DNA from 2 places in the Aliiglaciecola litoralis genome. Region 2 is predicted to be linked to the other one. Evidence: predicted binding sites of a transcription regulator. Region 2 holds the regulator's gene; the other holds the start of a gene.

Region 1 (11,804 bases), on a different contig from region 2:
GCTCCACGGTACATCTTTTTGTTTACTTTTTGGCTGTGATCTTGAGGCTTGGCTGCAAACGCACGGCCACCACCAACCCAAATTGGGCTGCGGATTGTACCAGCACGAGCACGACCAGTACCCTTTTGACGCCATGGCTTCTTGCCACCGCCTCGAACTTCAGAGCGTGTTTTTTGTGCTTTAGAACCTTGACGGGCTCCAGCACCGAACGCCACTACTACTTGGTGTACTAGGGCTTCGTTAAAATCACGTCCAAAGGTCGCTTCGGAGACTTCAAGAGCGCTGTTCGCGTCTTTCAATACTAATTCCATCACTTCACTCCTCAGACGTTACGCTTTAACTGCAGGCTTGACGATTACATCGCCGCCTGGAGCGCCAGGTACTGCACCTTTGACTAAAAGAAGGTTATTCTCAGCGTCAACACGTACCACTTCCAAAGATTGAGTAGTCACAGCTTTGTTGCCCATTTGGCCAGCCATTTTCTTACCTTTGAAAACTTTACCTGGTGATTGGTTTTGACCAATAGAACCAGGAGCACGGTGTGACAACGAGTTACCGTGTGTCATACGTTGATGGCTGAAGTTCCAGCGCTTAATGCCGCCCTGAAAACCTTTACCTTTTGAAGTTCCTGCTACGTCAACAAGTTTAGCTTCAGCAAAAATCTCAACAGTAATTTCACTGCCTACTTCAATGCCTTCGCCTTCGTTGCCGTCTAAACGGAACTCCCATAAACCGCGACCAGCTTCCACGCCAGCTTTAGCAAAATGACCTGCTGCAGCTTTATTAACGCGGTTCGCTTTTTTATCGCCAGCGGTTACTTGTAGCGCGCGATACCCATCTGTTTCTTCAGTGCGTAACTGAGTCACACGATTTGGGGTCGCTTCAATAACAGTCACAGGAATTGACACACCATCTTCAGTGAAGATGCGAGTCATACCTACTTTACGACCGATAAGACCAATCGCCATTGTTAAAACCCTCTCTTGTTAGCCCAGGCTGATTTGAACATCAACACCGGCAGCCAAGTCCAATCTCATCAATGCATCAACTGTTTTATCAGTTGGTTCAATGATATCTACTAAACGCTTATGCGTACGGATTTCATACTGATCACGTGCATCTTTATTTACGTGAGGAGAAACCAATACGGTATAGCGTTCTTTGCGAGTAGGCAGTGGGATAGGACCGCTAACCTGAGCACCAGTACGTTTCGCAGTTTCAACGATTTCAGCCGTAGACTGATCGATCAACTTGTGATCAAACGCTTTCAAACGAATACGAATTCTTTGATTTGGCATCGATTAAGCTCCAACCGAAAGAACAAAAAAAACCATCCACACCAACCTTTCTATTAGGTGGGAGGATGCATGTAAACCGATAACCCCCAATTGGGGTCTTGTTTGTATATTCTCAGCGCTGCAACAAGTTTGAGCGTTAGCCTGTACTCATTGGTCCTGCCAAAAATCACTACCCATAAGGGCAAGTGGGCGCGAATTATACATGCGCTGTAAAAATATGCAACGCCTAAATGTAATAAAAGCCACTGATAGCGCAAATTGCCATAAGGGCTGATTTAATATCACAAAAAGCTATTAGAAACTGTACCTAGGGACAGGTGCGCTTTAGCTATCCTTATTCTAACCTTTTAGTGTCTGTATTCAAAGTCTATTGCGTACGCGGTTCGCTGCGTTCTTCACAAGCGATTTTGGTTAATACAGACACTTTCTGGGTACGTGGTTACGTACTCTACATTTATCAATCAAAAGGAATTCGCAAATGCGAGAATTGAATGAAAATCAAGTAGTAGAGGTTAATGGGGCTTTTGGTCCGGCGCTAGTGCTGGGAGGAGCGATAACATTTCTAACTTACGTTAACGCAACAGGAACCGCGCAGAGTTTTGGTCGAGGTTTGGGTATGGGCTTCTACGACGCGATACATAAGTCAAACTAGGAGATAAATTATGTATGAACTAACAAACAAAGACGTCCATGCCATCTCAGGGTGTGGCGCTACCGAGGAACAACAGACGGGCTACGTAATTGGCTATGCAGTTGGCTTTTTAGTTAGGGCTGCAGCGTATACTTTCGGTGGCAGGGGCGGATACAAGCTTGGTCTGGCAGCATATGATGCCATTCATAAAAGCAACTGATAATTAGCGGGGGCCATCCCTCGCATTCATTTAATAAAGGAATTGAGCATGAACCCAAAGATAATAACGTTTACTTATATAATGCTTTACTTAAACATTGCCTTTAACTTAATTTCAGCAACCATATCCTGGTTTATAGATGATATTGCATTAAACACTAATCCAACTTTTCAAACAGCGTTACTTTTCGTGATTGCAGGGCTACTCTTTTATCTCTCTTTTAGTAAACAATATTGTAATGAGTGACGGCATAGTAAAAAGAAGGAGTGAAGCTAATGGATCCTAAACTTGAAAAGTTTACCTATATACTTATTTTCATAAATATTTTTACTACTCTTTACTCTAGTGCTTATCAATGGATAGTAAATGACGTAGACATACATGCTAATCCAGTATTTCAAACATCACTGCTTTTTATGATTGCAGGTTTGCTTTTTAATCTAACTAACAAAAAAGCACTGAATACACCTAAAACTTAGGTTTTGTTAATGATTACACTCGGTTATAGTTAAGCTAATTGCAACAACTTTGACGTAGTAAATGGCAACAGAACTTGAAATAGAGCAGGCACTGCAGAAAATCGATAGGTTACTCGAGGCTCACCCATCGTTAATGGATGCGTATCAGCAATTGGAGCCAATGATACTGAGCTTGTTTGGTGCTCAGCGTATGAGTATTTTTCAACGTCGTCGTCAGCATCAAGATCTGGTCGCCCGCTTTAAAACAGGCAAAGAAACGCGTCAAATTAAAGTGCCTATCAGTCCGCAATCAATCGCGGGATACGTGGCCCTGAGTCAAAAACCACTACTGATTAGTGATCCTTATAACAGTCAAGAGCTGGCAGATATCCATCCTCGTTTAAAATTTGCCGACAAGTTTGATAAGAACACGTCATTTAAGACCGAGAACATTATTTGTGTGCCTATTCTCAATGCCGGTGTGTTGATGGGTGTCATGCAGATAATCAACAAAAACGTGGGGGCATTTGGCGACGCTGATTTAACCATGGCCAATTCGCTATCGGAAATCTTGGGCAATAAGTTTCGTTATGAGTTGGGCGGAACTAGCAATCCATTCGATTACTTAGTGCATCGCAAGCTGATGTCTGAAAAAGACCTTAAACAGTTTACTGAATCAAGCAAAGACATCCGTCAATTAATTCAGCGTTTAGTGTCAGAAGCGCGTATACCTGAAGACGAATTGGGTAACGCTCTGTCGGTACACTATCAAGTTCCCTATTTGAACTATCAGCCTGAAAAATACCATGTGTTGCAAAGCGGTAATAAATTAAACCTTTCTTATCTCAAACGAAATTACGTAGTCGTATTGGCGGATGCCTCTGAAAATCCCATTGTGTTGATGGCTGAACCGAACAACGCCGCATTGTTGATGGAAATTGAAAGTGCGCTTGGCATAGACAGTTACGAAATCAGCGTCGGCTTACCGAATCAGGTATTACAGTATCTAGGCGCCAGCGGTGGCGGTGCTGCACCTGGCGAGATGGATGAAATCCTCGATGAAATAGGCACTAGCGCTGAAGAAATGGATGACTCAGGCGAGGAAATGTCGGACGACGCCCCTGCGGTTGTTCGATTAGTAAGCCGAGTGTTGCATGATGCTAAACGTTTAAATGCCTCCGATATACACGTGGATCCTGAAAAAAATGGTCCAACGCGCGTCAGGCTGAGAATTGACGGCGTATGCCGTGATGTCACTCAAGTACCGGCCTCACACCACAGTGCTGTTATCGCGCGCATCAAAATTATGGCGAACTTGAATATCGCCGAAAAACGGGTTCCGCAAGATGGCAAATTGGCGTTTAAAATGTCAGGCCAACTAGTTGAAGTCCGGGTTGCCACTATTCCCACAGTGGCTGGTGAAGGTGTTGTCATGCGGATATTAGCAGCAGGTGGCGCTTTACCTATTGAGAAAATGAATATATCGCCGCGCAATATGACAATGCTCAAAGATATGATCAAGAAGCCACATGGTATTTTATTGGTGGTGGGACCAACAGGCTCGGGTAAAACCACCACCTTACATGCCATCCTAGGGTATCTGAACACCCCGGATAAAAAAATCTGGACCGCAGAGGATCCAGTAGAGATTACTCAGCCTGGTTTGCAGCAGGTTCAGGTAAGCCCCAAAATTGGCTTCACCTTCGCCAATGCTCTCAGAGCGTTTTTGCGTGCTGACCCAGATATTATTCTGATCGGTGAGATGCGGGATAAAGAAACCGCCCATGCTGGTATCGAGGCATCCCTCACAGGTCACTTGGTACTATCCACGTTGCACACCAACTCAGCTCCCGAAACCATTACCCGTTTGCTCGATCTCGGACTCGATCCGGTCAACTTCTCTGATGCTTGTGTGGGGATCATGGCACAACGTTTAATACGCACTTTATGTAGCAACTGTAAAGAAGAGTACGAGGCCTCCGACGTCGATATGTCGTTTATCCGTCGTCAGTATGGTGAAGAATATCTTGCGGAATTGAATATCCAAGAACCCCTGATTCTACATAGGGGAGCCGGATGCGAAGAATGCGGTGACACCGGCTATAAAGGTCGAACTGGTGTGCATGAATTACTGGCAATGACTCCCGATTTACGGTCACTCGTGTATAAAGAGTCATCGGTGACTGAGATGAAGCAGCAGTCTATGAAAGACGGAATGCGAACCCTGACTCAAGATGGCATTCTTAAAGCCATCAAGGGAGATACCGATCTGGCGCAAATCCAGATTATCAGTGGTACCGATTAAACACTAACTACTAATACATTTACCTTAATCCGACACCAATATTTAGGCTAATAAAAAAGGCCATTATCCAACGGATAATGGCCTTGAAAAGTCAGGTTTTGAGGGGACATAAAAGGCGACTAAGCGTCTTGTTTTTGGTTTGGCAAACTGTTTAACAACTGCTTATTAAATACGTGGAAATCATTTATCGCAGAAACCAGTTCATTGGTATCAACGTCCTGCACACGATTTACCAGTGAGTTAATCAGCTTTTCATACTGTTCGCTGTCTTCCAGCTTTTGCTGAGATTGGTCCAGTACATTGAGCATTTTAGCCAAGTAGTCACTAACACGCTCAACAGGTTTGGACGACGCGTTCGTGGCCGACTCATTACCGTCGTATTGCGACACCGACTCATACGCTTTCACCACCTCAACCTGCTCTTGTCGCGTTAATTGCAAGGCGTAACCTGCAAGCTCTTGTTTATCAAAGCCAAGCTCTAAGGCTTGATTAAAGGCAGTTTCAATATCGCCATCAAAAAAGTCCTTGGCTAAATCATTCGCGTCACTGACTAATTGACCAATGGAAGCTAATTCGGCTTCATCTAATTCGCCATTGACGGTAAAGCTCAGATTGCTCTGACTGAATGACATGCTTTGCTGGCTGACACTAGTGGTGCGGCCTGCCGATTCAGCGTTAGATTGTGCCGCAACTTGCGGATCGGCTGCTGTAACGTCGGTAGAATCGGTTGACTCGTTCAACGGCACCTCATCCGTTTGCAGTGGTTCACGAGGCATGACATCGTTGCTTTCCATGTCTTTTGATTTAGCAGGGCCTGATGCTTGCTCACTCACGATTTGACGGTTAAATTCAAATGCTTGTACACCGGTAAACTGAATATAGACTTGGTCACCGTCACGGGTGCGAATGTTTAGCTCTCCACTTTCTTGCTTAGCATAAGACACACTTTCTGACGTCTTAGTAACAGCAGCACTTGATGGGTACGCTGTATCTTGTTGTACAGGATTGCCGAAGATTTCATCTTGCAAACGTTGAATTCCGCGCTCAATTAATTCCGCGCTGGCCGAAATACCACCTGAAATTTCTTCGCTCATGAAGCCTTCAAGTTCTTTCTCTGCCATTTTAATCCCTTTAGCCACCCCAGAGCGAGCTTGGTCAAAAAGATCCGTCAATGTAGCCTCATCAGCACCACTTTTGGCTGCACCTGAAATTACGCCACTGACAAATCGCAGCACATTCTTAGCGATTTCTTCAAAGTCGAATAACCCCTTTTGCGCTTCTTTGGGTGCAGGTAAATTTGCTTGTTTGTCGTCGAGTCGCAAAGATTGATTTAACGAATTGTTGTAAATTCTCAAGCCCACAGTGGTTTGCGAACTTAGTTTACTCACTGAACTCTCAGAGTTTGCGCGGATCCCTTCAGCAGCCTGTTTCAGGCCAGCTTCTCGCAATTGGCTTTGAGCATTCTCATTTGGGTTAATTAGGGGTTTATTCCCTAAAAACGCTTTAATTTCACTAAAGTTCATATCAAATACCTCACTATCCTCGTTAAATAGTATCGGCGATAATTACAGTTTAATGAGTTTTTATTTGTAAACATGTTCAAAAAATCAGCAAACCTTGGCAGCAGAGTCAAATTAAAGCCGCAAATACCCGTTGCAAGCTAAGATGAAGTCTTTACAATTCGTGCTGTTTTCTAGCAACAAAGACGCCGACTTATCATGCGACCTACCGAAATCGACCCAAGCCAATACGCCGCTCAATTAAAGCACAAAGAGGCGCACCTGGAACAGCAGTTTAACAGCTTCACTATGCCCTCTCTTGAGGTGTTTGGTTCTGAGCCGTTGCACTATAGAATGAGAGCTGAATTTCGAGTCTGGCATCAAGGTGATGACTTGTTTCACATCATGTTCGACAATCAGACTAAGCAAAAATACAAGGTCGAACATTTCCCACCGGCAAGTCTGTTAATCAATCAGGTGATGACCGATTTACTTGATTTAATCAGGCACAACGAACTCGCACGCAGAAAGCTTTTTCAGATTGACTATTTGAGTACCCTCAGTGATGAAATTGTAGTTTCTATGCTGTATCACAAACCCTTGGATGAACACTGGGAACGAGAAATTGAGGGGATTTTAAAGACGTTACGCCTAAGCTACAAAATCGATATTGTCGGCCGTGCTCGCAAGCAAAAATGGGTTAAAGATAAAGACTACGTCACAGAAGTATTACCGATCGCTGATCGCAACTATCAATTTCAACAAATTGAAAACAGTTTCACCCAGCCCAATGCTGGCGTAAACATCAAAATGATTGAATGGGCATTGGATGTAACTCAGCAAAGCCAAGGTGATCTGCTGGAGCTTTATTGTGGTTTAGGCAATTTTAGCATACCCATGGCGCAGAATTTTGAGCGCGTTTTGGCGACCGAAATTTCTAAGACCTCAGTGCAAGCCGCGCAACAGAATATTGCGGATAACGGGTTAGACAATGTCACTATTATCCGTATGTCGAGTGAAGAGTTTGTCGAGGCGCAGCTAGGAAAACGTCAGTTCAATCGGCTCAGTGGTGTCGATCTGCAAAGCTATAATTGCCAAACCGTGTTAGTTGATCCACCAAGAGCAGGTTTAGATGAGACTACCGTTGAGATGGTAAGTAATTACCAAAACATAGTGTATATTTCGTGTAATCCAACAACTTTGCAGGAAAACCTAGCAGTACTGAGCAAAACCCACGACGTCCAACGGTTTGCTCTGTTTGATCAATTCCCTTACACCCACCATGTAGAGGCTGGCGTATATTTGGTAAAACGATGATCTTGTGCATTGCTACCCGATCATTCTTTATGCTTACTGTACTCGCGTGCTCCGTTTGAAATAAAGCGCAACTGTACTTTTAAGCGTTGGGCCAAATTGGCAGTTTGGGCATTGTCCAAGTCTAAGGCTTCTGCGCCAGTACTAAATACCAACTTCACCATGGCTTCCGCTTGCAAATTTGCCAGTTCTTTGGGCAGCTTAGTGGTTGCAACTGTGTAATCTGTTAACTCTTGCGTGAAGTGCTGGATTTCCCTAACAACTGCCGCTCTAAACGCATTTGACGTGCCTGTGTGCTCACGTAAAAGTAGTCTGAATACGTTGCTATTCGCAGTGACAAATTCCATAAAGGTATCAATCGACGTGCTAATAACGCCACCGCCAGAAGCAATCCTGACGCGGGCTTGGCGCATCAGTTGACGCAGAGTCAATCCAGCTTCATCGACCAGCGTCAGTCCTAATTCATCCAGATCTTTAAAATGGCGATAAAAAGAAGTCGGTGCAATCCCGGCGGCACGAGCCACTTCACGTAAACTCATGCTGGAAAAACTGTGTTGCTCGTCGAGTAATCCAAAAGCTGCATCAATAATAGCTCGGCGAGTTTTGAGTTTTTGTTGCTGTCGATTTAAGGTCACAAGGTTCCTAATAAAGTTTAAAGTAAATTGTTAAAGCAACGTCGATTACATCGCAGTCAGAGTTATTTTTCAACGAATTTACTTGATATCCTCGCTAGGTCAAGCTAAATTAGCGTACAGTTGTAAGCTCAAAAAGCGTTAAAATTATTAGATGAAAAAAGCTCCCATTATATTAACTAACATCCTTGTATTCTCAATTACCGGCCTCATCGCCTTAGTGGGCGTACCTCTAGAAGCCTATTTCAATGGATTTGATGGGATAGAAATTGGCGCCTGTATTTTCTTGATTTATTTTTCAGGCATGTCGATAACTGCAGGCTACCACAGATTGTGGTCACACAAATCCTATGATGCTCATCCTGTTGTGCGATTCGTTCTCGCTATTGGTGGTGCGATGGCACTGCAAAACAGCATTTTACACTGGTGCTCTGATCATCGCGTACACCACCGCTTTGTGGACCAAAATGGCAAAGACCCCTACTCAGCCAAACAAGGATTTTTCTTTTCTCATATTGGTTGGATGCTAAGAGATTATCAATCGCAGCGTTATAGCAATTACAGCAACTGCAAAGACTTGCAAAAAGATGCCATTGTCATGTGGCAACACAAATATTATTTACCTTTGGTGCTGGCTACGAACTTCGGGATCCCGGCGTTGCTTGGCCTGTTAAATGGCGATGTTTTGGGTATGTTGTTATTGGCCGGTGTGTTCAGATTGGTCGCCGTTCACCATGTGACTTTTTTCATCAACTCATTGGCCCACATTTGGGGTAAGCAGCCTTATACTGACAAAAATACCGCCAGAGACAATGGCTTCATTGCTTTCTTCACATTTGGTGAGGGATATCATAATTATCACCATATTTTTGAGTATGACTACCGTAATGGCATTGAATGGTGGCAATTTGATCCAACTAAGTGGTTAATTGGTTCCTTGGCTTTTGTTGGGTTAGCGAAAAATTTACGTCGTGTTCCTGAAGAGCGAATTGAGAAAGCGCGTATGGCGATGATGATGCAGCGCACACAACAACGGATTTCAACGATGCACGGCGCAGAAGAGTTAATGAACAAACTGCAACGAGAATACGATGTTCTGATGACCAGAATGAGTGACTACTATGAGATTAAGAAAAGTTTGTTGGAAAATAAGCAAGCGAGTCTTAAAAAGTCGTACGAAAATCTCGAATTGGCGTATAAATATCGTGAAATGAAACAACGAATGATATTGCAAAAACGTAAATGGTTAGAGCTGAACCAGTTGCGTTTCGCAATGAACTAAACTCCACTCGGGATAAAGTTCATTAGACAACCGCGTAGATAATTAAAAGCCTGACAAAATGTCAGGCTTTTTTGTGTACAACAACTTTTTAAGGTTTAACGTCAATCCATTAACGAGTTCAGGTTACTTACACTTTAACCTTTCGATTTCTGCTCATCCAAGAATTCAATGAGATTATCGTATGGCATGGGTTTGGCGTAGAGAAATCCTTGTGCTTCATCACAGCCGAGTTTGAGCATGTAGCTTGCTTGCTCACGCTTCTCTATTCCTTCCGCTATGGTTTGCAAACCTAAACGATTGCCCAAAGTCACAATAGTCTCTGCGATGAAAGCAGATTGATTGGGTTTAATCTCATTAATGAATGAACGATCAACTTTCAAACGGTCCAGCGGTAACTGCTGCAAATAACTCATCGAAGAGAACCCCGTACCAAAGTCATCTATGGCGATTTTGATACCAAATGCTTTAAGCTCTCGCAAAGACTCGATAACAATTTGCGGCTCATCCATAACCACACTCTCGGTAATTTCCAGCTCAAGTCGAGCCGGTTCAATCTGGTATTCTGTCACAATGCGAATGACCATATTAACGAAATCGGGATCACGAAATTGGGGCATCGAAATATTCACTGCCATCCGGACGTTATCATAGCCTGCCTGAGTCAGTTTATTTAACCTACGGCAAGACTCCTCAATAACCCAAGCACCAATATCGATAATCAACCCTGAGTATTCGGCAAGAGGGACAAACACGGAGGGTGAAATAAATCCTTCACTAGTGGGCCAGCGTAACAAGGCTTCCATTCCGACCACTCGCTCCGTCACAAGATCGACCTGAGGTTGATACCAAAGCTCAAGCTTTCGAGCTGAAAAGTCCGTTCTGAGCTGTCTAATCAGACCCAATCGCCAAGTGGTCTTTTCTTCCATCTCAAGTTCGTAAAACCCAAAGTTGGTGTTTAAATCTTTTTTGGCTCTATTTAGCGCAATATTAGTCTGTTTTAATAAATCGATGCCGCTAGTTTCTTCATCTACCAGCTTGCACAATCCCATCGTAATATTTATTGGTAAGGTGTGATCGCCCGCCTTGAAGGGAAAAGAAAACAATTCATTAATCCGTTGCGGATTGACAACGGATTCACAACCAATAAGGCCAAACACATCTGCACCAATGCGGCCCATTTTGACGGTATCACCAAAGCTGTCTTGAACTCTTTCTGCGACAGCCTGAAGTAGATGATTACCGGCGTCTTGACCAAGACCGTCATTAACATCAGAAAAGTGTTTAATATCAATTAAGGCGACCACATTGGCCCCTTCATCTGTAGCCATTCGAATGTCGTCGAGCATATTAATAAATTCGTTTCGATTTGGCAGTTTTGTTAACCAATCACGAAAGGCTGCGTTGCGTAGCTGATGAAACAGGTTTACGTTTTCATAGCCAACTGAAATGCTGGACAAGAACACTTCTAGCAGTTTTTGATGAATCGGGCTAATTTCATCTTTAATTTTCAAAAAAACGGCGGCTTCGTAGCCGGAACTATTCAAAAAAAGTACTGAAAAATCGCTTTCAAAAACGTGTTTTTTAGATTTCAAACATTTATTAACTGCTTCAACAATTCTCTTGTCATGCAAATTGTCTAGGTTTTCATTAATATACTTGGCGAACTCCCCAGCAGCACCCAACACGTATACACTGTTGTCTTCGCGATCTAAAACAGCTCCGGCTCTGGCACACACCACTCCACCAGCGTCCAGGCCGATAAGCGAACTGATCTGAGTGACAATACCTTCACAGAATCCTTTGACGGAATGTTCTTCAAGCAAATTGGCCGCAGACATTATGATTTTTTCTAGACCATCACGACTTTGATTGATGGTAAGGATTTGCTGATATGAACGCAGTGACGCGATAATGGTCGTCACTAATTTGCTGCGCGTTAACTCTGTCTTGGTTTTATAATCATTGATGTCATATTCTTTAATGACACTCTCTTCTGGGGCATAACCAGGTTGGCCGGTGCGAAGAATGATACGCGGCTCCATTAAGCCAAGCTCTTCTCGCATTTTACGTGCAACAACGAGTCCCGCGTCATCCGTTTCCATCACCACATCAAGTAACACTATGGCCAAACGATCGCCCATTTGTTCCATGATTTTAAGTGCTTG
Region 2 (11,804 bases):
ACCAATAATGCCTACCAGCTTTTAGGGCATGAAGAAGTGCAGCAATTGCTCGACATGCTTGCCAAATCCAGCCCTAAATTAGTGGAAGGCTTAGTACCGGATATTCTTCCGCTGAGCACTGTGGTGAAAGTGTTGCAGACTTTACTGTATGAAGGCGTTCCGATCCGAGATATGCGCAGCATAGTGCAGACATTGTGTGAGTACGGACCTAAGACGCAAGATCCCGATGTACTGGTCTCAGCCGTGCGAATTGCACTCAAACGTTTGATCGTGCAAGAAATAAATAATAATGAAAAAGAGCTACCTGTCATTACTTTGGCTCCCGATCTGGAACAGATGTTGCACCAGTCATTACAAGCGGGTGGAGAAGATGGCGCAGGTATCGAACCAGGACTGGCCGAAAAGCTTCAACATTCGTTAACCGAAGCGTCGCAACAGCGAGAGCTAGAGGGCGAGCCCGCGGTGTTATTAACCTCAGGTATGCTTCGCCCAGTGTTATCGAAATTCTTTAAACATTCAGTCATGGGGTTACACGTGCTGTCATATCAAGAAATACCCAGTGACAAACAGATACGCATTGTAAGTGCCGTGGGTCAATAAAATGACGCCTATGAAATTAGAACATCAAATTAGCTCGCTCCATCGGAGGCATTGTGAAAATTAGACGCTTTATCGGAAAAGACATGCGAGATGCATTGAACCAGGTCAAAAGTGAACTGGGCGGCGATGCGGTGATCATGTCTAACAAAAAAGTCAGCGATGGGATTGAAATTATCGCCGCTTATGACCAACCCGCTTCGAGCACTGCCCCTGTCAGCTCCGCAAAAGCAGCGTCAACTTATCGCGCAGAATCAAACAAGACTGCCACTTCCATGCCCAATCGTAGCGCTGCGCCAGCTAAAAATGCTAAGAAAGTGCCGAGTTTGAGTGAAATTATTGGTGATTCGGGGCCGGATAGCTTGCGCGCATTATTAGAGCAGCAAAATCAACAAACAACGAATTCAGCGCAGGATTTCCCGTCGGAAAAATCCTTTACCCATGCCCCCGTAAATATTGCTCCAAAGATCGCACCGACAAGCAATACGCAACAACAGCATGATGCATCGGCCATCAGTGAGATTAAAAACGAGCTTAATGCGTTAAGAGGTATGTTGCAGTTCCAAGTGTCTGGTCTCATCAAGCAAGAGCAGCAACGCTCGCATCCATTGCATGGCTATCTGGCATCTCGCTTAGAAGCTATGGGGATCAGTGAATCAATCGCCTCAGATGTGGTCTCATATACCCCTGAATCAGCTGATGAACGTCAGGCATGGTTGTTTCTGTTAAAATTAATGGCCAATCGCATTCATACCTCTGGCAATGCTATTTTAGACACCGAAGGTGTTGTTGCGTTAGTTGGGCCGACCGGAACCGGTAAAACCACCACGATTGCTAAACTAGCGGCACGGGCAGCACAGCGTTATGGTGCTGAGCAAGTGGCACTGGTAACAATTGATTCCTATCGTATAGCCGCTTACGAACAATTAGCCACTTATGGAAAAATTATTGGCTGCGCTGTAAAAAAAGCGCAAAATGCAGAAGAATTATCAGATATACTTTTCCAACTGCGAAACAAACGACTAGTATTGATTGATACAGCGGGCTTTGGTCAAAGAGACTCCCGATTAATCAAGCAGTTAGATACATTGAATCAGCATTCATGTGCTACTATTAAGAAATATGTCGTGATGCAGGCAAATGCGCAGCACACAGTGATGCAGCATACAATTAATGCATATAAGTCGATTGCTTTGGAAGGATGTATTTTGACAAAGTTAGACGAATGTTACAGTCTTGGAGAGGCGATCAGTGTTGCGGTTGAACACAAATTAGCCATCAGTTATATCACCGATGGACAAAGAGTCCCTGAAGATATTAAAGTTGCAGATGCAAAGTATTTAATCTCAGCAGCGGCTAAGCTTTATAAAAAATACGGTATGATCCATACTAACAAGCCAGAAAACACAAGATCGGCATTGGCAGTATGATTGAGGACCAAGCGAGTAGCTTAAGACGAATGAATCAATCTCGATTAATTAAAGTGATCGCAGTTACCGGCGGTAAAGGTGGGGTGGGGAAAACCAACATTACCCTTAACACTGCGATTGCAATGGCAAAAAAAGGCAAGCGAGTCATGGTCTTAGACGCTGATCTTGGATTAGCGAATGTGGACGTGATGCTGGGCTTGCGAGTAGAGAAAAATCTCTCTCATGTACTTTCAGGTGAATGCACATTGGATGATGTGTTGGTGATGGGGCCCCATGGGATCCTTATTGCACCAGCAACCTCCGGTACCCAATCAATGACTGAACTCAGCCAAACAGAGCACGCTGGACTTATTCGTGCATTTGGTGAGCTGCGCGCTGATATTGACGTGCTGTTAGTGGATACTGCTGCGGGTATTTCTGACATGGTGTTAAGTTTTTCTCGCGCATCTCAAGACATCATGATGGTAGTCTGTGATGAACCCACCTCACTCACAGATGCTTACGCGTTGATTAAATTACTGAATCGTGAACACGGTGTGTTCAAGTTCAAAATTGTCGCCAATATGGTGCGCAACATGCGAGAAGGGCAAGAACTATTTGCCAAGCTATCTAAAGTGACCAATCGATTCTTAGATGTGGCCTTGGAGCTGGTGGCAACTATTCCTTATGACGAAAATATTCGTAAATCGGTACGCAAACAAAAAGCCATTGTTGATGCATATCCTGCGTCACCTGCTGCAGTAGCAATTAGAGGGTTAGCCGACAAAGCACTGACTTGGCCTATTCCAAATCAGCCAGGTGGACACCTTGAGTTTTTCCTAGAGCAACTTATTGCCGAGAAAGTGGTTGGTGGTCAAGGGTGAATAGAAAAGCTGCAGCTTATCAACAACAGGCCGACACGGCTCAATTGGTAGAGAGGCATGCTTCACTTGTCAAACGCATAGCGCATCATTTGCTAGCGCGACTTCCTGCCAGTGTGTTGGTTGATGACTTAATTCAATCTGGCATGATAGGTTTGCTAGAAGCGGCACGAAATTTCGATGGTACCAAGGGGGCCAGCTTTGAGACATTCGCGGGTATTCGTATACGCGGTGCCATGCTGGATGAAATTCGCAAAGGCGATTGGACACCTCGCTCGGTACACAAAAATGGTCGTGCTATTACCGAGGCGATCAACCAGGTCGAAAAAGAGACCGGCAGAGATGCACGAGATGTAGACGTAGCAGAAAAATTGGAAGTGTCTCTGACAGACTACCATCAGATGCTCAATGAAGTGAACGCTGGAAAGATAATCGGTATTGAAGATCTGGGTATTACTGAAGATGTGATCACCACGGAACAAACGAAAGGCAGCGACACGCCTTTTCAAGATTTATTGCAAGGTTCGTTTCAAAAAGCCTTGGCGCATGCTATTACTACATTACCAGAGCGAGAAGCAATTGTTTTATCATTGTATTATGATGAAGAATTAAATTTACGGGAAATCGGTGAAGTGCTCGAGGTCAGTGAATCAAGAGTCAGCCAAATCCACAGTCAGGCGATGCTAAAACTGAAAAATAAAATGCAGTCTTGGCGACTAAACGAAGAATAATAGATAATAATTTTGGTTTAATCCTCATTGGAGGCAGTTTTGGATAAAAATATGAAAATTCTCGTTGTTGACGATTTTTCAACAATGAGACGTATCATCAAGAATTTACTTAAAGATCTTGGTTTTACTAATGTACAAGAAGCCGATGACGGGAGCACGGCATTGCCGATGCTACAACAGAGCGATTTTGACTTTGTCGTTACCGACTGGAATATGCCTGGCATGCAGGGAATTGATTTGCTTCGTGCGATACGAGCAGATGACAACCTCAAACACTTACCGGTGTTAATGGTGACGGCTGAGGCTAAGAAAGAACAAATCGTTGCGGCTGCACAAGCCGGTGTCAACGGCTACGTTGTGAAACCGTTTACCGCCAATACATTGAAAGAAAAACTAGACAAAATTTTTGAGAGACTGGGTTAAGACTCACCCGATGACAACCAATTAGGAGTGTCTGAATGACCGGTTCTGCTAAAGCTCCGTTGTCTCTTGACGAAGCTAAAAAATTAGTCGAGTTACTTGAGTCCGGAGATAACCAAGCTGCCTCTGAATTGCTAGAGGAAGCTTCCTTGACGAATTCTGTTGAATTATTTGCTGAAGTGGGCAAGCTCACACGGCAACTTCATGACTCGCTCAATACGTTTCAACTCGATCCTCGCATTTCCAATCTTGCTATTGAAGATATCCCCGACGCGCAAAGTCGTCTCATGTACGTGATTGAGACCACTGAGCAGGCCGCCAATACCACGATGGACGCGGTAGAAAAGAGCATGCCCATCGCCGAAAAACTGCATGTTGGTATTGCCAAAGTCTTGCCTGAATGGAAAAAGCTGATGTCCAGACAAATGGAACTCGGCGAATTTAAATCTTTATGTAATGAATTAGACAAGCTGTTAGAAGAATCTTCTGCAGATACTGCTAAACTCAATGTGTTGTTGACTGATGTGTTGATGGCACAAGGATACCAAGACTTGACTGGCCAGGTTATTCGCCGAGTCATTGAGTTAGTAAAAGAAGTCGAAGACAGTCTGGTACACATGCTGACGGTATTTGGAGCACCTGAAACAGCGGCTTTAAAACCGAAAGTTGATGAAAGTACTCACAAATCTGACAAAGAGTCCGATAAAGTGAAAGCGGAAGGACCCATTATCGATGCAGAAACGCGTGATGATGTTGTGTCAAGTCAGGATGACGTTGACGACTTACTATCTAGTTTAGGGTTTTAAGAGGAATTGGTTCATGTCTTTTGAAGTTGACGAGGAAATCCTACAGGACTTTTTGGTCGAAGCCGGTGAAATACTGGAACAACTGCAAGAACAGCTTGTTGATCTCGAAAACAATCCAGAAGACTCTGATCTGCTGAATGCGATTTTCCGTGGTTATCATACCGTCAAAGGCGGGGCTGGATTTTTAGCGCTCAGCGAATTGGTGGATATCTGCCACGGCGCCGAGAATGTCTTCGATGTGATGCGTAATCAGCAACGTACGTTAACCCCTGAGTTAATGGACGTTATTTTGCAGGCCACCGATGTCGTGGTTGAAATGTTCGAAAACGTCAAAGCCCGTGAGCCACTTGAACCTGCAGCACCAGAACTACTTGAAACACTTCACCGTCTGAGTAAACCTGAATCTCAAGATGCTGCTGCGCCTGCAGCGCCGGCTCCAGCGGCAACAGCTCCACCGCCACCACCAGCCTCCTCAGGTGAAGGCAGCATAGACGAAATTTCAGAAGACGAATTTGAAGCTTTATTAGATGAGTTACATGGCAGTGCCTCACCAAGCGCACCTGCTCCTGCAGCACCAGCAAGCGTGCTCGATGACAACAGTGAAGACATTACCGACGATGAATTTGAAGCTTTGTTGGATCAATTGCATGGTGAAGGACAATTCGTTGCAGAAAAAGAATCGGCACCTGCTGTTTCTGCTCCAGCAGCTCCTGCAGCCAGTGATTCAGACTCTGATGAAATCTCTGACGATGAATTCGAAGCGCTATTAGATCAATTACATGGTTCGGGTAAAGGACCAGCGGTAAAAGAGCCAGCTAAAGCTGCGCCTCCACCACCGCCACCGCCGCCACCGCCACCACCGCCGCCACCGCCGCCTCCAACGCCAGTGGCTGCCGCAGCGCCAGCACCCGTTGCTAAACCTGTGGTAAAAGCACCGGCCAAAAAAGATGATAAAAAGTCTGCTTCGGCTGCGGCACAAGGCGAAACGACAGTTCGGGTTGATACCAAACGACTCGACCAGATCATGAATATGGTGGGGGAATTGGTGTTAGTCAGAAACCGCCTTCTAAGTCTTGGTATTAACATTAACGACGAAGCTATGACTAAGGCCATTGCTAACCTTGATGTGGTAACGGGTGACCTGCAAGGGGCGGTAATGAAAACCCGTATGCAGCCCATTAAGAAAGTGTTTGGTCGATTCCCTCGGGTCGTCAGAGACCTGGCGCGCAGCCTGAAAAAAGAAATTACCCTAGAGTTAGAAGGTGAAGAAACCGATTTAGATAAAAACTTGGTTGAAGCACTGGCAGATCCGTTAGTTCACTTAGTCAGAAACTCTGTCGATCATGGCATCGAAATGCCTGAAGACCGCGTTGCGGCAGGCAAGCCATCAATGGGAGTTGTGAAGTTATCTGCGTCTCAAGAAGGTGATCATATTCTGCTTACCATCGAAGATGATGGTAAAGGAATGGATGCCGAGAAGCTTAAAGAAATTGCGATTAGTCGCGGTGTATTGGATGCCGATGCAGCGGCTAGGATGTCTGATGTAGAAGCCTTTAATTTGATTTTTGCTCCTGGGTTTTCCACCAAAACAGAAATATCAGATATTTCAGGTCGCGGTGTGGGAATGGATGTGGTTAAAACCAAAATTAACCAACTCAATGGTACCGTGAATATTGATTCAGCGTTGGGTAAAGGCACACGACTCGAAATAAAAGTGCCACTTACGTTAGCCATCTTACCAACCTTGATGATTGTGGTTGGTGAACAGACTTTCGCTTTACCGCTAGGCGCAGTCAATGAAATCATTAATATGGATATGAGTAAGACCAATACCGTTGACAGTCAATTGACGATGATTGTGCGCTCCAAAGCGATACCACTATTTTACCTACGAGACTGGTTGAAAAATGGCAAAGGTAGTACGGATAAAAATCAAGGTCATGTTGTGGTAGTGCAAATTGGTACGCAACAAGTGGGTTTTGTGGTTGATGCGCTTATAGGTCAAGAAGAAGTTGTGATTAAACCGTTGGATGCATTATTGCAAGGCACGCCTGGAATGGCTGGCGCGACTATAACCAGCGACGGCGGTATTGCATTAATTATTGATATTCCAAACTTGCTTAAGCGTTACGCAAAGAAAAAGTAGCTGAATAAATTAATGTTCATTACAAGGGAAAGTATCTAAGCATTTGATTTAGTGTGTTTTCTACCTCCCCTTGTTAGTGAAGGTCGCGAGGCTAGCGGCGTACCTACCCAAGACAACCTGCAAAATTAACAGATAGTTCCACACCTTAAGTGGTGTAGCGGTGCTGTATACAGTAATATACCGAGATGACTATGCGCAGATTGAAATGTAAGCTGTGGGTAGGTAAAAAATTTACCTTTTAGAATAATTAAAATGGATTCCGATCCAACATTTGAGGGCAGTGTTAACCGATGGCATACCGAGTACTAGTGGTCGATGACTCCAGCTTTTTTTGCCGTCGGGTTAAAGATATACTGAATCAAGATCCCATGTTGGATGTAGTAGGCATAGCTCGCAACGGTCAGCAAGCGATTAGCATGGTTGCCGAGCTTAAACCGGATGTAGTCACCATGGATGTTGAAATGCCGGTGATGGATGGCATTACCGCAGTAAAAAGAATCATGAAGTCTCATCCGCTGCCCATTTTGATGTTTTCTTCGTTAACCCATGATGGCGCGCAAGCGACCCTTGATGCTCTTGATGCGGGGGCCTTAGATTTCCTGCCAAAGAAATTTGAAGACATTGCCAGTAATCGCAGAGAGTCAATTGACCTTTTGCAATCACGAGTCAAAGCGCTTGCCGCAAAACGAGCTAGTTTCAGCAGGCGAGCTATTCAAACGCCGTCTCCAGGCACCACGGTCAAAACTCAAGTGTTTATGCGCTCGACCAGTCAAGCCGTTGCGCCACCTTCTTCTGAAGCCCCGAGTGTTTTAACGGGTTCCGTAACCAGAGCTTCAGGAAAGCGATACGCAGTGCTTGCGCTTGGGACTTCCACTGGCGGGCCGGTTGCCTTGCAAAAAATTCTAGCGCAATTCCCTGCGTCTTTTCCTTATCCCATCGTATTGGTTCAGCATATGCCGGGTAGTTTTACTAAAGCTTTTGCTGAAAGACTCAACCAGGGCTGTAAAATCACTGTCAAAGAAGCGCAGTCGGGCGATAAATTGAAACCTGGATGCGCTTATCTGGCACCCGGTGGCAAGCAGATGATAGTGGATGGTAATGTCAAAGATCCAAAAGTGACAATTACCGAGTCGGAGCAACAGGATCATTTGTTGTTCAAACCTAGCGTTGATGTGACCTTTGAATCCATAAGCCGTGTCTACGGTGGCGATGTACTCGGAATTATTCTGACCGGCATGGGCGCAGATGGAAAACAGGGCAGTCTTGCGTTAAAGCAACGCGGTGCCAAAATTTGGGCACAAGATGAAAATAGCAGCGTCGTGTATGGTATGCCCTTAGCTGTGACCAAAGCCAATATCGCTGAACGAAATTTACCTTTGGATGAAATTGCATCAAGCATCCTCACCGAAATGCAGGTAAAATAGACCCATTGCAGATGATATTAACCGGTAGAGCAATATTGTGATTGTGTGGGCCATAGCGAATCAGAAAGGCGGAGTGGGAAAAACAACCACGACTGTTACGCTGGGCGGCATTCTGGCTCAACAAGGGCACCGAGTCCTATTGGTTGATACCGACCCTCAAGCCTCACTCAGTTATTATTTTGGCGTAGACTCAGAAGAGCTGTCTTCAAGTGTTTATGATGTATTCGCTGCAGGTGCGGAATTAAACAAAGACACCGTATTAGATAGTCTTTGCCCGACTAAATTAGATTCATTATTCATTTTACCCGCTTCCATGGCATTGGCTACCTTAGATCGTAAAATGGGCACTCAACCAGGCATGGGACTGATCCTAAAAAAAGCTTTTGCCTGTGTGGCCGATGAGTTTGACTATGTGTTGATTGACTGCCCACCGGTGCTTGGCGTGTTGATGGTAAATGCCGTTGCAGCCAGTCATCACCTTATTATTCCTGTGCAAACTGAGTTTCTCGCGTTAAAAGGCTTGCAGCGGATGATGCACACCCTTGAAATCATGTCTAAATCACAGAATAGAAAGTTTCAACGCATTATCGTACCCACTATGTTTGATAAGCGGGTAAACGCTGCTGCGGATGCATACAAGGTCTTGTGTGACGATTACAAAGATCAAGTTTGGTCTGGCGTGATCCCGGTGGACACCCGTTTTCGAGACGCCAGTCAGGCACAATCACCACCGTCAGTTTATTGTCCTAAATCACGGGGCGTTTATGCGTACAAAAATCTGTTAACGCATTTGCAATCTACAGCGAGTGACCAATCATGAAAAATAGCGGGTTCGCCAAAGAAGAACTGGTAGAAGAATATTTAACGTCATTGCTTAGTGATGAAGCGCCACAAGATGTGGTGCAATTAGAAAGCGTTGCAAAACTGCTTGAGTCTGCTCAAATACCAGAAATCAATGATGACATTGCCATTGAGTCCCCAGAAGATAGCGTCACTGAAGAAACAATCATCGCTAAAGAAAGTGCGTCTGAGGTCGACATAAAAGAACCAGCAGAGCCGCTGAAAACTGAGGTTGTCACCACCAGTATTCCAACCCGTGATTTCCAAGCGTTGTTTTTCAAAGTCGCAGGGTTAACATTAGCGTTGCCATTGACGGAATTAGGTGGCATCCACAAGATTGAAAAAATTGGCCCATTATTTGGAAAACCAGATTGGTTCAAAGGTGTTATGCTTCATAGAGATGAAAATTTAAGTGTTGTCGACACGGCAAAATGGGTTATGCCAGAAAAATATGACGAAAAACTGGCAGAATCGTTAAATTATCAATATCTTATAATGTTAGACACCAGCGGTTGGGGTTTGGCTTGTGAAAGTCTCACCACCACGTCAGTATTAAAGCCAAGTGATGTTAAATGGCGTGAGACTAATGGTAAACGCCCTTGGTTGGCGGGAATGGTCAAAGAAAAGATGTGTGCACTTGTTAACGTTCAACACTTAATTGATATGTTAAACAAAGGCCTAGGTAGTAATGATAAATAGACGCAGCTTGTAGGGAGCGAGTCATATGAGTGACGAAAGAATTGCAAAAAATGCCGCAGTTGATAGCAATGATGAAGTTTTGCAGTGGGTTACCTATCGCTTAGGTGAAGAAACCTATGGCATCAATGTAATGCAAGTTCAAGAAGTGCTCAGGCACACTGAAATTGCTCCTGTACCAGGTGCTCCCGAATATGTATTAGGGATTATCAATTTACGCGGTAATGTCGTTACTGTTATCGATACTCGCACTCGTTTCGGCTTGCCACCTAATGAAATTACCGACAACACGCGGATTGTGATCATTGAATCGGACGAGCAAGTGGTGGGGATTCTGGTCGATAGTGTGGCCGAAGTGGTATATCTTCGTTCATCTGAGATTGACAGTGCGCCCAATGTGGGGACCGAAGAAAGTGCCAAATTTATTCAGGGTGTGAGCAACAGAGATGGCGAATTGTTAATATTGGTCGATCTGAATAAGTTGCTAAGTGATGAAGAATGGGATGAAATCAGCGGTATCTAGTTTTTAGGTATCACTGTTTGTATCTAAACCCTGGTCAATTGAGCAGGGTTTTTTGTATCAGATGTCGATGACTTCGATAAGTGGGGAGCAGATATTGAATTGGGAAACTATGGCACTGGCGATTGCGCTGTGTATTGTGGTTATCTGCGTGGCAATGACGTTATGGTTACGCAAAACGGTCAGCCTACAAGGCAAAATACTAACGGATCTTAGCAAGCGCATTGATGCATTACAGCACGCTAGTCGACTCCAGCAAGAAGAAGTTCATGAGGTGCGTTCAGGTGCGTTGGCCGTGGGTGCTAAGGTCAAAGATCTGATCGTCAAAATTGAACACTTAGGTGATAAAGTCGCGGAGGTTGAGTATTTAGATCCTGCCACCCGCATGTACACTCAAGCGGCAAAAATGGTCGATGCTGGCGCTACGGTTGAGGATCTGATGCGCGAATGCGAATTACCTAGAGCCGAAGCTGAGTTGTTGGTGTCGGTGAAAAAATCCCACTCGTAAGTAGGTAACAGCGAAACCATAATACTTGCTCTAGAGCGCAGCGCTTCCCACTATTTTATTCTTCCGTGTCCTCAATAAGCTCGACCATACATTTCTATCTTATGCTATTAAGTCTTAGGTAAATTTAAAATTTTATTTGTACGTTTAGACGTCTAGACGTAAAGATGTTGACTTTGCCGGTGGAATGAGCGAAATTTGACCCTTCACTCATTGCTATGGAGATGTTATGCCAATTCGAATTCCAAACGACTTGCCAGCACAAGGCGTATTGAACGCTGAAAATATCTTCGTAATGGATACGGATGCGGCATCCAAACAGGATATTCGTCCGCTGGAAGTGGGGTTGCTGAACCTGATGCCCAACAAGATTGAAACTGAAATCCAAATTTTGCGGTTGTTGTCGAATACTCCATTGCAGATCAATATTGATTTGATCCGAATAGATAATCAGGCACCTAAAAATACCCCTAAAGCGCATATGGACAACTTCTATTTATCGTTTGATGAAGTCGCACATAAAAATTACGATGGACTGATCATCACAGGGGCGCCTATTGCGCATCTAGATTATCAGGATGTGAAGTATTGGGACAAAATAACCACCATCATGGATTGGTCACGGCGTCATGTGCAATCGACCTTGTATTCCTGTTGGGCCGCCCATGCTGCCTACTACCACTTTTATGGTTACAATCGTCAATTGCGAAAACAAAAGCTATCCGGCGTGTATGCCCATTCAGTGAATGCGGTTCACGATGAATTAATGAGAGGTTTTGATCCTGTCTTTAATGCACCACATTCCCGTTTTGGTGAAATTCCAGTGCCA

The links. Region 2 encodes FliA, which starts transcription of late flagellar genes. Its sites were predicted from a motif close to CTAAAGNTNNNNNNNNNNNNGCCGATA; they were not measured.
Region 1: ABD036_RS03955 (DUF5610 domain-containing protein) is a predicted target of FliA. The motif match lies at 6,466-6,492, and genes of this name have one in related genera.

The regions. Positions count from the first base shown of each region.
Region 1 is NZ_BAAAFD010000002.1:65,236-77,039, forward strand. It holds gene rplD (50S ribosomal protein L4) at 1-311, opposite strand, end outside; gene rplC (50S ribosomal protein L3) at 330-968, opposite strand; gene rpsJ (30S ribosomal protein S10) at 987-1,298, opposite strand; gene ABD036_RS03935 (hypothetical protein) at 1,777-1,950, shown strand; gene ABD036_RS03940 (hypothetical protein) at 1,961-2,149, shown strand; gene ABD036_RS03945 (hypothetical protein) at 2,425-2,628, shown strand; gene ABD036_RS03950 (GspE/PulE family protein) at 2,762-4,912, shown strand; gene ABD036_RS03955 (DUF5610 domain-containing protein) at 5,032-6,435, opposite strand; gene trmA (tRNA (uridine(54)-C5)-methyltransferase TrmA) at 6,631-7,728, shown strand; gene fabR (HTH-type transcriptional repressor FabR) at 7,749-8,360, opposite strand; gene ABD036_RS03970 (acyl-CoA desaturase) at 8,512-9,639, shown strand; gene ABD036_RS03975 (bifunctional diguanylate cyclase/phosphodiesterase) at 9,774-11,804, opposite strand, start outside.
Region 2 is NZ_BAAAFD010000007.1:76,979-88,782, reverse strand. It holds gene flhA (flagellar biosynthesis protein FlhA) at 1-600, shown strand, start outside; gene flhF (flagellar biosynthesis GTPase FlhF) at 654-2,027, shown strand; gene ABD036_RS12635 (MinD/ParA family protein) at 2,024-2,890, shown strand; gene ABD036_RS12630 (RNA polymerase sigma factor FliA) at 2,887-3,618, shown strand; gene cheY (chemotaxis response regulator CheY) at 3,658-4,041, shown strand; gene ABD036_RS12620 (protein phosphatase CheZ) at 4,077-4,844, shown strand; gene ABD036_RS12615 (chemotaxis protein CheA) at 4,858-6,990, shown strand; gene ABD036_RS12610 (protein-glutamate methylesterase/protein-glutamine glutaminase) at 7,281-8,414, shown strand; gene ABD036_RS12605 (ParA family protein) at 8,452-9,234, shown strand; gene ABD036_RS12600 (chemotaxis protein CheW) at 9,231-9,953, shown strand; gene ABD036_RS12595 (chemotaxis protein CheW) at 9,979-10,473, shown strand; gene ABD036_RS12590 (DUF2802 domain-containing protein) at 10,568-10,978, shown strand; gene metA (homoserine O-acetyltransferase MetA) at 11,205-11,804, shown strand, end outside.